DNA from 4 places in the Clostridium sp. SY8519 genome. Region 3 is predicted to be linked to each of the others. Evidence: predicted binding sites of a transcription regulator. Region 3 holds the regulator's gene; each other region holds the start of a gene.
The links. The regulator Rex, encoded in region 3, represses fermentation and respiration genes when NADH is low (regulators of the CRP and FNR family bind a similar motif). The targets are predictions, from matches to a motif close to ATTGTTAANNNNTTAACAAT.
Positions count from the first base shown of each region.

Region 1: a site for Rex is predicted at 1,010-1,029, ahead of gap (type I glyceraldehyde-3-phosphate dehydrogenase). Genes of this name have one in related genera too.
Region 2: a site for Rex is predicted at 2,218-2,237, ahead of CXIVA_RS08515 (acetyl-CoA C-acetyltransferase). Genes of this name have one in related genera too.
Region 4: a site for Rex is predicted at 1,715-1,734, ahead of gap (type I glyceraldehyde-3-phosphate dehydrogenase). Genes of this name have one in related genera too.

Region 1 is NC_015737.1:2,105,554-2,108,705, reverse strand. Features, by position in the region: gene CXIVA_RS09870 (Ig-like domain-containing protein) at 1-186, opposite strand, end outside; gene CXIVA_RS09860 (gamma carbonic anhydrase family protein) at 490-963, shown strand; gene gap (type I glyceraldehyde-3-phosphate dehydrogenase) at 1,186-2,220, shown strand; gene CXIVA_RS09850 (LytTR family DNA-binding domain-containing protein) at 2,349-3,152, opposite strand, start outside.
Region 2 is NC_015737.1:1,819,522-1,822,673, reverse strand. Features, by position in the region: gene CXIVA_RS08520 (3-hydroxyacyl-CoA dehydrogenase NAD-binding domain-containing protein) at 1-585, opposite strand, end outside; gene CXIVA_RS08515 (acetyl-CoA C-acetyltransferase) at 847-2,034, opposite strand; gene carB (carbamoyl-phosphate synthase large subunit) at 2,503-3,152, opposite strand, start outside.
Region 3 is NC_015737.1:2,568,045-2,571,196, reverse strand. Features, by position in the region: gene abc-f (ribosomal protection-like ABC-F family protein) at 1-1,373, shown strand, start outside; gene CXIVA_RS11870 (redox-sensing transcriptional repressor Rex) at 1,426-2,061, shown strand; gene CXIVA_RS11865 (bifunctional ADP-dependent NAD(P)H-hydrate dehydratase/NAD(P)H-hydrate epimerase) at 2,149-3,152, shown strand, end outside.
Region 4 is NC_015737.1:2,712,208-2,715,359, reverse strand. Features, by position in the region: gene CXIVA_RS12570 (GH25 family lysozyme) at 1-581, shown strand, start outside; gene CXIVA_RS12565 (histidinol-phosphatase HisJ family protein) at 773-1,576, opposite strand; gene gap (type I glyceraldehyde-3-phosphate dehydrogenase) at 1,778-2,791, shown strand; gene CXIVA_RS12550 (phosphoglycerate kinase) at 3,061-3,152, shown strand, end outside.

The DNA of each region.
Region 1 (3,152 bases), 460 kb from region 3:
GTACTGCTTTTTCGGTGTCAGGGTTCTTGCTGTTTTCCCGGATGCGGCGCGTGTAACCGCCATCTTCTGTCCTGCGGCCGCTTCCTGCGCATGCACAGTGGATACCGGCACTCCGGCTGCCACCACTACTCCCGCACAGAGGAACACGATTCCTGCCTTTCTGATTTTCCCAAATCTTCTTTCCATTATCGATTTCCTCCCTTTTTATTTTTAATCTCTTAAAATACAGCATCCGGCTATCAGGTTGCGCAGATCCTGTATTTTTCTCCCTAAGCATACACCTCTTTCCGCATGATGTCCATGGCGCGAAATAACGCATCCGCACCGTTTTATCCGATCCCGCTGCGCTCCGTTTTCAGAAAAACGGGGTTTTCTTTCTGCTTCTGCTGTTTCATAATAGAAATGCATTGCCAGACCTCCGTCATCGGATCCGACTGGAATTGCAGCAATACCGCAGGACGGGATACAAACAGAAAGTGAGGATAAACTATGCCAGTGATTGATCCATCCGTAATTCTGAAAGAAGGCAGTATCGTGAAAGGCCGGGTCACCATCGGTGCGGACAGCAGCATCTGGTACAACGCCGTGCTCCGCGCAGAAGACGATACCATTACCATCGGCCGGGGCACCAACATTCAGGACTGCTGTGTGATCCATGTGGACGCAGGCGCGCCGGTGGTGCTTGGGGACCATGTCACAGTAGGACACGGAGCCGTCCTCCATGGCTGCCGGATCGGTGACAACACCCTGGTAGGCATGGGCAGCATCCTGTTAAACGGCGCGGTCATCGGCAAAAACTGTCTGATCGGCGCAGGGGCGCTGGTGACCCAGCATACCGTGATTCCGGACAATTCACTGGTCATGGGTTTCCCGGCAAAAATCATCCGCCCTCTGACCGCCCGGGAAATTCAGGAGAATCAGGAAAGCGCCCTGGAATATATCCGGCTGAGCAGACAGGACTGATCTCCCGCACCTCTGCCCGTTGTATAAAACTCCCCTTTTTGCCATTTTTGATAACTTTTTAACAAAGTTTACAATTTTTTTCAACAGAATTATGTATTTTTTAGTATAATCGCTGAAAAATATGAAAAAGAATGGTATGATACATGCTGGAGATGGGATTTTTTTCTCTAATCAGGTAAAACGTGCCATCCGATGGCACAAATTTAAAGGAGGTTTTTACCAATGGGAACGATTAAAGTAGGCATCAATGGATTTGGCCGGATTGCGCGGGTGATTCTTCGCAGCCTGGAGGAGCGAAGCGATACAGCAGATATTGAGATCTGCGGCATCAACATTCACAACGCAGACTTTAAGAGAATGGCATATCAGGTAGAATACGATTCTGTATTCGGCCGTTTCCAGGGTGACGTAGAAGCTACCGATACCGGTATCCGGATCAACGGAAAAGACATCCGGGTCTTCAGTGAAGATGATCCGGCAGATATCGACTGGGCCGGCTGCGGTGCGGAATACGTCATTGAGTCCACCGGAAAATTCCTTACCAAAGAAGCAGCTTCCAAACATTTCAACGGCGGAGCCAAAAGAGTCATCCTGACAGCCCCCGCCAAAAGTGACGGTATCCCAACGTTCGTCATGGGCGTAAACCACAACGACTACGATCCGGCTACTATGACTATTGTCTCCAACGCAAGCTGCACCACCAACTGTCTTGCACCGCTGACGAAAGTCATCCATGATACCTTCGGCATCGAAAAGGCGCTGATGTCCACCATCCACGCTTCCACATCCAAGCAGAAGCCTGTGGATTCCAACGGCGGCCGTGACTGGAGAACCGGACGTTCCGTATTCAACAACATCATTCCGTCCACCACCGGCGCAGCCAAGGCAGTGGGCAAAGTAATTCCGGAACTGAACGGCAAGATGACCGGCATGAGCTTCCGGGTGCCCAGCAACGATGTCTCTGTCGTGGATCTGACAGCAGAATTAAAGACCCCGGCTACCTACGAAGCCATCTGCGACGCAGTCCGCAAAGCTTCCGAAACCACCATGAAAGGCATCATCGAATATAACAACGATGAAATTGTTTCCGCCGACCTGCGGGGCAATTACAACACCTGTATCTTCGATGAGAAAGCCGGAATCATGCTGGACGATACTTTTGTAAAACTGATCGCATGGTATGATAATGAATGGGGCTATTCCAACAAAGTCATTGATCTTGTGATGCATGTCGCAAGGACAGACGCCAAAGCCTGAATCACGAAATCCGTATCGGCCGCTGACTGGTCGATACGGATTTTTTTGCTGAAAAAAGGCAGCCCGCGGGATGCTGTGGGGGAAATACAACATCCCGGAACTGCCGTCAGAAAAAGGGGCTGCTTACTTTATTCAAACATATCACGGATCCGCCGTTTTGTCTCGGTGTATCGTTTCAGCGGAATCGGCACCAGGCTGTCATCCTGCATAATCACCTGATAGGGGCGAATCTGTGAGATAAAGTTTACATTAATAATATATCCTCTGTGAATCTGCAGAAACGGACGGGACTCGCCCACGCTCTGACGAAACACCGCCAGATTGTCCCTGGCGGAAAGATCGCCGTCCACCGTATGCACAACCGTATGCTTGCGGTCTGCCATAAAATACAGGACCTCATTGGGATGCAGAAAATGCACCACCCCGTCCTTATCGGTAAATACGATCCGCACATCCGAAGACATTCTGCCGGCACGCCGCTCCGCGTATTCTTTGGCAGCTGCGCCCAGCATGGCGTCCCGGTTCTCTCTGTCACAGGACTCCCACTCATCCAGCGGGCTGGAAATGCACAGATGTTTTACTTTCAGCAGATTGTTAATCAGTTCCCAGACCATGACACACCTGCGGGAACCGATGGCGATCTCTTCCTCGTTTTCATCGCTGAGCATCTGATATCTGCCGATGACGGTACATGTTTTGCCGCTGTTCTGCGCAATCAGAAACTCCTGGTTGGTCATGTGGGCCGCCGTAATCTGCCGGGAATATCTTTCCACACTGTCCCGGAAGGCCCGCATTCCTATTTCAAACTGATCCCTGCGCTGATCCCTGCGGGAACCGATCCAGGTAACATCGATCGAACAGTAAGAAAATACAGGGCCGAGATCTTTCTGGTAGAACTTCTGCAGGATTTCCTGGGTTCTGCGGAGCGCCTC
Region 2 (3,152 bases), 750 kb from region 3:
TGCCTCGTTGATCATAGGGATCAGGATACGGTTAACTACAAAGCCCGGAGCCTCTTTTACTTCTACCGGAGTCTTGCCGATTGCCTTTGCGATTTCAACAATCTTGTCTTTCATCTCATCCGGTGTGTTTCCGCCCTGGATAACCTCAATCAGTTTCATTACAGGAGCCGGATTGAAGAAATGCATGCCGATTACCGGACGGTCCAGACCAGCGCCGATCTCTGTGATGGACAGGGAAGAGGTGTTGGTTGCGAACATACAGGTCTTCGGAACGATGTCCTGCAGCTCTTTGAATGTCTGCTGTTTGATTTCCATTACTTCCAGAGCTGCCTCAACGATCAGGTCAGCCTCTGTACAAATATCTTTGGTACCTGTAGTGATTTTTGCAAGAACTGCATCTTTTGCAGCTTCTTCCATTTTTCCTTTGCTTACTAATTTGGTAAGAGATTTCTCAATCTTTTTCTTGCCATTTGCCGCAAATTCATCATTGATGTCACACAGATATACTTCATATCCTTCGGTTGTTGCAAATGCCTGAGCAATACCACTGCCCATTGTTCCTGCGCCAATTACTCCAACTTTCATTCTGAAGTCCTCCTTAAAATATAAATTTTTTTAAAGTCATATATCATTAACTGCGGAGGCAGTTAAATGCAACCGGAACAAACCTACGCTCTCATAATACGGAATCCCGCAGGATTCCGTCCTATGACAGAATAAATTCTTATCCTCACCGAACAAGCGCTGATCCTGTATACTTTGCAGGATTCAGAGTAAGGGGAGCCCGGGTCAGGACTCCCCCGTTCTGTCATCTGAATCGTATCTTACATTCTGATTCGAATGAAATTATGCTCTTTCTACGATGGTAGCGCAGCCCATGCCGCCGCCGATGCACAGAGTAGCCAGACCGTATTTTACTTCCGGTCTCTTAGCCATCGCATGCAGCAGTGTTACAAGGATACGGCATCCGGAAGCTCCAACCGGATGTCCGAGCGCGATTGCGCCGCCGTTTACGTTTAATTTTGCAGGGTCAAAGCCAAGCTCTTTGCCTACTGCAACAGACTGAGCAGCGAATGCTTCGTTTGCTTCATACAGTCCCAGGTCATCCATTGTAAGGCCGGCGATCTTTAATGCTTTCTTGGTAGCCGGAACAGGTCCGATACCCATGATCTTAGGATCGCAGCCAGCCAGTGCGCCTGCTACGAAAGTAGCCATCGGTTTTACGCCGAGCTCTTTTGCTTTCTCTTCGCTCATCAGAACGACTGCAGCAGCGCCGTCGTTGATACCGGAAGCGTTACCTGCTGTAACCAGTCCGCCTTCTTTGCCGGAGCAGCATTTTAACTTGCTGAGGCTTTCTGCGGTTGTGCCCGGACGAGGTCCCTCATCGGTATCTACCATAACGGTTTCTTTTTTCTTCTTAACCGGAACCGGAACGATCTCATCTTTGAATGCGCCGTTCTCCTGAGCTGCTACTGCTTTCTGCTGAGAAGCTGCTGCGAACTCATCCAGTTCCTCACGGGTCAGTTTCCACTGATCGCAGATATTCTCTGCGGTAATCATCATATGATAGTTGTTAAATGCATCCCACAGTGCATCGTTAACCATGCAGTCAACTAAGGTATTGTTGAACATTCTGTATCCGAAACGTGCTTTCGGCAGTGCGAAAGGTGCCATGGACATGCTCTCCATACCGCCTGCAACAACTACGTCTGCCTGGCCAGCCATGATCATGTTGGCTGCTTCGTTCACACATTTCAGACCGGAACCGCAAACTACATTCAGGGTAAATGCAGGTGTCTCAACCGGGATACCGGCTTTTACGGACGCCTGACGTGCCGGGTTCTGTCCCAGGGTAGCCTGGATAACACAGCCCATCATTACCTCATCTACATCGGTAGGTTTGATGCCGGCGCGGTTCACTGCTTCTTTGATAACAACAGATCCCAGCTCTACTGCCGGAGTATTACCAAACTGTCCACCCATTTTACCGATAGCAGTACGGCATGCGCCTGCTAATACAACTTTGTTTGCCATTATTCTTCTCTCCTTTTTGAACTTTTTACCTGATCCGCACTTTGCAGCACAGACCAACGCTAGACATATAAATACTACCACTTCAACCGCAAATATGCAACTCGACTTTTGGCAAAATCGAATAAGAAACGGCAATATTCTGCCTGCTTTTTGTTAACTAGTTTCAAGAGATCACATGCAAACTCTGATAATTATTTAACATTCTATCTGGAAATAATAATACCACTTTCCCTATCTTATTGCAATTGTACAAGATGATTTTATTGAACTTAATCCTGTACAAAATCGATTTTTCCAGTGTTTAAGCGCATTTGCAATATGTGTGCCAGACCTGCTTTTTTACTTTCGCTGAGTGTTTCTTTATATGAAATGAGAAGATTCTTATATTTTGCAGTCAGATGCCGCAGCGGGCCATAAAAAATACAGCAGAGACACCGGGGAAACTCCGGCGGCTCTGCTGCGCTCTGCTTACAGATTTTTTACTTTTGCGATATCAATCATGGTCATGGAATCCTGCGCGGTCTCCAGGCTGCGGGCCAGGGCGTTCGCGGTATCCATGGAAGTCAGGCAGTTAATTCCCGTCTCAATAGCCGTACGCCGGATCAGGAATCCGTCCCGGCTCTTGTCCCGTCCCTGGGTCGGTGTGTCGATGACAAGATCGATTTTATGTCCCAGCAGAAGGTCCATTACCGTAGGAGATTCCTGTGAGATCTTGTTTACCTGACGGGCATCCACGCCGTGCTCCTGCAGATAACGGGCCGTACTCCTGGTGGCGTAGATCCGGTAGCCAAGCTTTTCAAACCGCTTTGCGACTCCCACTGCCTCCGGTTTGTCCGCGTCTCTGACCGTCATAATCATCTGCTTGTATTTCGGCAGACGGACGCCGGCGCCGAGAAATGCCTTGTACAGCGCTTCGTTGAAATTCTTTGCAATGCCCAGACATTCGCCGGTGGATTTCATCTCCGGTCCCAGGCTGATCTCTGCGCCCCGCAGCTTCTCTGTGGAGAAGACGGGCATCTTGATGGCAATATAATCCGCCTCCGGTGCCAGTCCCGGCTCATATCCCATGCCGCGTATGGTCTCACCCATAATGACACGTGCTGCCAGATCGACGATGG
Region 3 (3,152 bases):
AGCCCACAAACCACCTGGACATTGAATCCATCAACTGGCTGGAAAATTTTCTCCTGAACTATAAAGGAACGGTGATCATTGTTGCCCATGACCGTTATTTTCTGGATCGGGTGGTGTCCAAAGTCGTGGAGATCAGCTGTCATGCGGCCCATGTATATAAGGGGAATTATTCCGAATACGCGAAAAAGGCAGAACAGCGCAGAGAAGAGCAGATCCGCGCTTACATGAATCAGCAGCGGGAAATTGCCCGGCAGCAGCAGGTGATCGACAAACTGAAGTCCTTTAACCGGGAGAAATCTGTTAAGCGGGCGGAAAGCAGGCAGAAAGCGCTGGATAAAATACAGCGTCTGGAAAAACCGGAGGAAGAAAAGGGCGGAATGACTCTGACCCTTCAGCCGGAGGTCATCAGCGGAAATGATGTGCTGGATGTGGAGGGATTAAGCAAGTTCTTTGGCAGCCACACGCTGTTTTCTTCCATTGATTTTCAGATCAAACGGGGAGAGCGGGTCGCGCTGATCGGCCAGAACGGAACGGGAAAGACGACGATCCTGAAAATTCTGAACCGGAAGCTGCCGGCGGATGCCGGGAGCTTCCGCCTGGGAACCAATGTAACCATCGGGTACTATGATCAGGAGCAGCAGGAACTGCATGACGAAAAGACCCTGTTTGAAGAACTTTCCGATGCGTATCCGCATATGACGGAGACAAAGATCCGGAATGTGCTGGCGGCATTCCTTTTTACCGAGGATGATGTCTTTAAGAGGATCGCTGATTTGAGCGGCGGGGAGCGGGGACGCCTTTCCCTGGCGAAGCTGATGCTTTCTGACGCGAATTTCCTGATTCTGGATGAGCCTACGAACCATCTGGACATTGAGTCGAAAGAAATTCTGGAATCCGCCCTGCGCAGATATGAGGGGACCGTTTTGTTTGTGTCCCACGACCGGTATTTTATTAACCGGGTGGCTACGAGAATTCTGCACCTGACCAGACATGCGCTGGTAAACTATATCGGAAATTACGATTATTTCGCAGAAAAAAGGGAAGTCAACGAACAGGCTGTGTTTGGCGGCGAAACAGAGACTGCCGCGGCGGAAGCTTCATCTGCTGCCCAATCCGAGGAAAATTCCGGAAAAGAAGATTACGCGGATCAGAAGGCACAGAAAGCAGCCAGGAAAAAACAGGAACGGGAAATCCGGAACGTGGAAGAACGGATTTCAGAACTGGAAGAGAAGATCGGGCAGATTGACCAGCTGTTTATGGACCCGGAAACGGCGAAAAATTCCGCGAAGCTGAATGAGCTGAGCGCGCAGCAGCAGGAATTAAAGGAAGAGCTGGAGACCTGTTACGAAACATGGGAAAGTCTCATGTCGTAATCAACAGGAAATTCTGCTATAATCTTTACATGATAACGGAGGTAGACGACAAGTGGATAAACAGATTTCTCCTGCGGTAATACGCAGGATGCCGCGATACTATCGGTATCTGACAGAGTTATTGGAAGAGGGAACCGAACGTATTTCATCCGGAGAATTAAGCAGAAGAATGAAAGTCACTGCATCCCAGATCCGTCAGGATCTGAACAATTTCGGAGAATTCGGCCAGCAGGGATATGGGTACAATGTGCAGTATCTTCATGATGAAATCGGCAAAATTCTTGGAATTGACCATACGCATAATATGATTATCATCGGTTCCGGACATCTGGGCCAGGCACTCGCCAATTATTCCAATTTCAAAAAAAGAGGGTTTGAAGTAGTGGCGCTCTTTGATGTGGATCCGGCACTGAAGGGAAAAAAATCCGGCGGTGTTGAAATCCATATGATGGAAGAACTGGATGAGTTTGTAAAGTCAACCCCGGTGCATGTGGCAGCACTGACCCTGCCGAAGGCCTATGCCAGAGAAGCGGCGGAGCATGTGATCGCCCTGGGGATCAAGGCCATATGGAATTTTGCCCATATGGAAATGGACCTGCCGGAGGACGTGACGATTGAATCCGTGCATCTGTCCGACAGTCTGATGCATCTGTCCTATCTGATTACAGACAAAGAGCGCCAGTCCTGACGGATTTTTGGAAAAAGGGGGCCATGGCCGTACGAAAACGGCAGGAAAGCAAGCATCTTACAAAGAGTGTCGGAAAGAGAGGCAGCGATGCAGGAAATTCTTTCAGGCAGCACCATGCAGCAGTGTGATCGCAGTACGATGGAATACTTCGGTGTGATTTCACCGGTTCTGATGGAGCGTGCCGCACTGAAAATCGCAGAGTATATCATTCATACAGCGGATCGGGAAAAGGATCGTATTCTGGCTGTCTGCGGCAGCGGAAACAACGGAGGCGACGGAATTGCCGCCGCCAGGCTGCTGTGTCTGGCCGGATATCACGCGGAAATTTATTTCGCAGGAAACAGGGAACATGCCAGCACGGAATGCGGCCGCCAGCTTTCCATCGCGGAAAAATACGGGATCCCGATCCATACGGAATATCCCCCGGGCAGATGGACGGTATTGCTGGACAGCCTGTTCGGCATCGGGCTAAGCCGACCGGTTTCCGGAAGATACGCGGAGCTGATTCGCCGGCTGAATGACAGTAAAGCCAGAAAAATCGCAGTGGATATCCCGTCGGGGATCCATGCGGACACAGGACAGGTTATGGGGTGCGCGTTTCGCGCGGATGCTACGGTAACTATGGGATTTTACAAGATGGGGCAGCTGCTCTATCCCGGAGCCGCCTGCTGCGGCCGTCTGATCCGTGCGGAGATCGGCATTGATCATCGAAGTCTCCTGGGACATTCGCCGGATGCCTGGAGCATGGAGAAAAATGACCTGGTTCGGATGCCGGAACGCCGCAATGACTCCAACAAAGGATCCTGCGGACGGGTGCTTCTGGCGGCCGGCAGCCGCAATATGGCCGGAGCCGCGATCCTGGCAGCCCGGGCGGCATATGCGGCGGGCTGCGGCCTGGTGCGTATCCTGACGCCGGAATGCAATCGCATCCCCCTGCAGACCGCAGTGCCGGGCGCGATCCTGACCGTATATGACGAGGAGGGGTGCGAATCCCTAGATTTTCAGGAACTGTGCGGCTGGGCAGACGCGGCGGCCATCGGTCCCGGACTGGGACAGTCAGAGGCGTCATTTCATCTGCTGAAGGGACTGCT
Region 4 (3,152 bases), 140 kb from region 3:
GCGACCGGGAATATTACTTTAAGGTTCGCGCATACCAGACAAAGGAAGACGGCAGCCGTGTCTACGGAAAAACAAGCGGGATACTGTCAGCTTCCACCAGCCAGACCAACAGCTTCCATCTGGTAGCCCGCAGCAAGACACATCTTCGGTCAGGCGCGGGAACCGCATATCGTGTCCGGAAGTCTGTGAAAAAGGGCACAAAACTGCAGTTTGTACGCTGGACCAGTGATAAGCATGGGGCTGCCTGGGCAAAGGTAAAATACGGATCTTCTGTATACTATGTAAGCAGGAGCATGGTCAAGTATCCGACACCGAAAATCCGTGACCTGCGGGGCGTGTCTGCAGGTGCTTCCGGCGTAAAACTGTCCTGGAAGAAAACTTCGGCAGCGTATTATAAAGTTTATCGCTCCACGAGCAGCGCTACCGGGTTCCGCTGCGTCAAAAACACCAGGACGGCGTCCTGGAAAGACACCACAGGAAAAGCAGGAGTTACGTACTACTATAAAGTGCGCGGCGCGAAGAATTACAACGGCAGGCGATGCCTGGGCGCTTTTTCTTCTGCAGCTGCAGTGCGGAGATAAGCATAAGCACATCTAAGGAAAGCGAAGCAATTAGAAAAATCGGATAAGAGAGTAGAAAAAAAGCCGGCAGTTCTGGACGGATCCCTTCACCGGGGCGGCAAAGGAGACAGATCCTTTTCGAAGACAGAACTGCGGCTTTTTATATAAGAGCTGATATTTTAATAGTTTTCCTGCAGAGATTTTTCATGGTTTTACGGAAGCGGAAGGAAGACCGGCCTGCGCTGCCGGAATACAGTATAGTAGCGGAATCCGCAGCTTTTTAACAGATCCGGAAGACGCTGAAAATCATAGGCAATGTGTTCCGATTTGTGGGCATCGGCCCCGGTGGTAATGATTTCGCCGCCCAGCTCCCGGTAGCGGCGCAGAATATCGGTGCAGGGATTTGGCTGGGACAGTCCGTATTTCCAGCCGGCGGTGTTGACTTCGATGCCCTTGCCGGCGTCGATTAAGGCAGTGAGAATCGGATCAATGAGTTCCCGGTAGGCGGCATAGCTGTAATCCGCATCCCGGTTCGGGCCATAGCGCACCACATAGTCGATATGTCCGTACACGTCGAAGCCCTTCCAGGCGGAGATGTTTTCCAGAATGGAGCGGAAGTATTCCTCATAGGCCTCCCGTTCCGTACGGTTTTCATAATAGGACGGATAATACGGATCTTTGCCGTGCACCAGGTGGGAAGAGCCGATGACGTAATCATAGGCGTGGGATGAGACAATGGCGGAATGCCGGTCCGCCAGATGAGGCTGCAGACCCAGCTCAATGCCGTAGAGAATCTCAATCTGTCTGCCGTACGCGCCCTGCAGCTGCCGCACCGCCTGTTCGTATGCAGCGAGATCCAGGTCAAAGTTCACGTCATCATAGGGATAATCCAGATCCTCGTGGTCCGTGAGGCAGATGCCGGAGAGACCGCGGGTGATGGCGGCTTGAACCATGTCCTGCGGCAGGGCGTCGCTGTCTCCGGAAAAATTTGTGTGCATATGTGTATCCCAGTACATGGGTAAAACCTCCTTTGCAATCCCTCTGATTTTAACACAGAGGATATTTCGGAACAAGGCGCATAAAAAGCAATACAAAAAAATGCAAAAAAATAGTTGCATTATTTTGCAAAAGGTATTATTATGTCAGTGTAAAAGATTGATAATAATTTAACAAAAACAAAAACAGACAAGAATAGAGAAAAGGTAGGAGGAATCAACATGTCAGTAAAAGTTGCAATTAATGGTTTTGGTCGTATCGGTCGTCTTGCTTTCCGTCAGATGTTCGGCGCAGAGGGTTATGAAGTGGTAGCTATCAATGATCTTACCAGCCCGAAGATGCTGGCGCATCTGCTGAAATACGATTCTACACAGGGCAGATATCAGTATGCTGAGACTGTTAAATACGGAGAAGATTATATTGAGGTAGAAGGCAAAGAGATCCACATCTACGCAGAACCGGACGCAAACAACTGCCCGTGGGGTAAGCTGGATGTTGATGTAGTTCTGGAGTGTTCCGGTTTCTACACATCCAAAGAGAAAGCACAGGCGCATATTAATGCAGGCGCGAAGAAAGTCGTTATTTCCGCACCGGCAGGCAATGACCTTCCTACTATTGTATATAACGTAAACCATGAAACACTGACCAAAGATGACACCATCATTTCCGCAGCTTCCTGCACCACCAACTGCCTGGCTCCCATGACACAGGCGCTGAATGATTTCGCCCCGATCAAATCCGGAATTATGTGCACCATTCATTCCTATACCGGTGATCAGATGACTCTGGACGGACCGCAGAGAAAAGGCGATCTGAGACGTTCCCGTGCAGCAGCAGTGAATATCGTTCCGAACAGCACCGGCGCCGCAAAGGCAATCGGCCTGGTAATTCCGGAACTGGCAGGCAAACTGATCGGCGCCGCACAGCGTGTTCCTACCCCGACCGGTTCTACTACCATCCTGAATGCAGTGGTAGATAAGGAAGTTACCGTGGATGAGATCAACCAGGTGATGAAGGCCGCTGCCAATGAGTCTTATGGCTACAATGACGAGGAGATCGTATCTTCCGATATCATCGGTATGACCTATGGCTCTCTGTTCGATGCGACCCAGACCATGGTTCTGCCGTTAGGCAACGGCATGACGCAGGTACAGGTAGTATCCTGGTATGACAATGAAAACAGCTACACCAGCCAGATGGTACGTACAATCAAATATTTCGCAGGTCTGAAATAATAAGATTTCTGTGATTCTTGCGGGGGTGCTGCGTATAGGAAAGATATGCACACCCTCGTTTTTTATGCGGTGCGGCCGTCCGATTTTCGGATTTTGCTGCCGGAAAAGTGGATTTTCGTGCGGAAGAAAGATTCGGTGCGGGAACGCATTTCAATCCTGGATTTTCCTGCGAAGGATTTGACATTGCCCGGGGATAATGAGAAAATAAAAAGAGCGACTGTACGACAGAAACAGAGACCAGAGAATTCAAAAAAAGGAGAGCAGTGATTATGTTAAATAAACTTACTGTAGATGATATTGACGTAAAAGGTAAGCGTGTCCTGTGCAGATGTGATTTCAATGTACCGTTAAAAGACGGAAA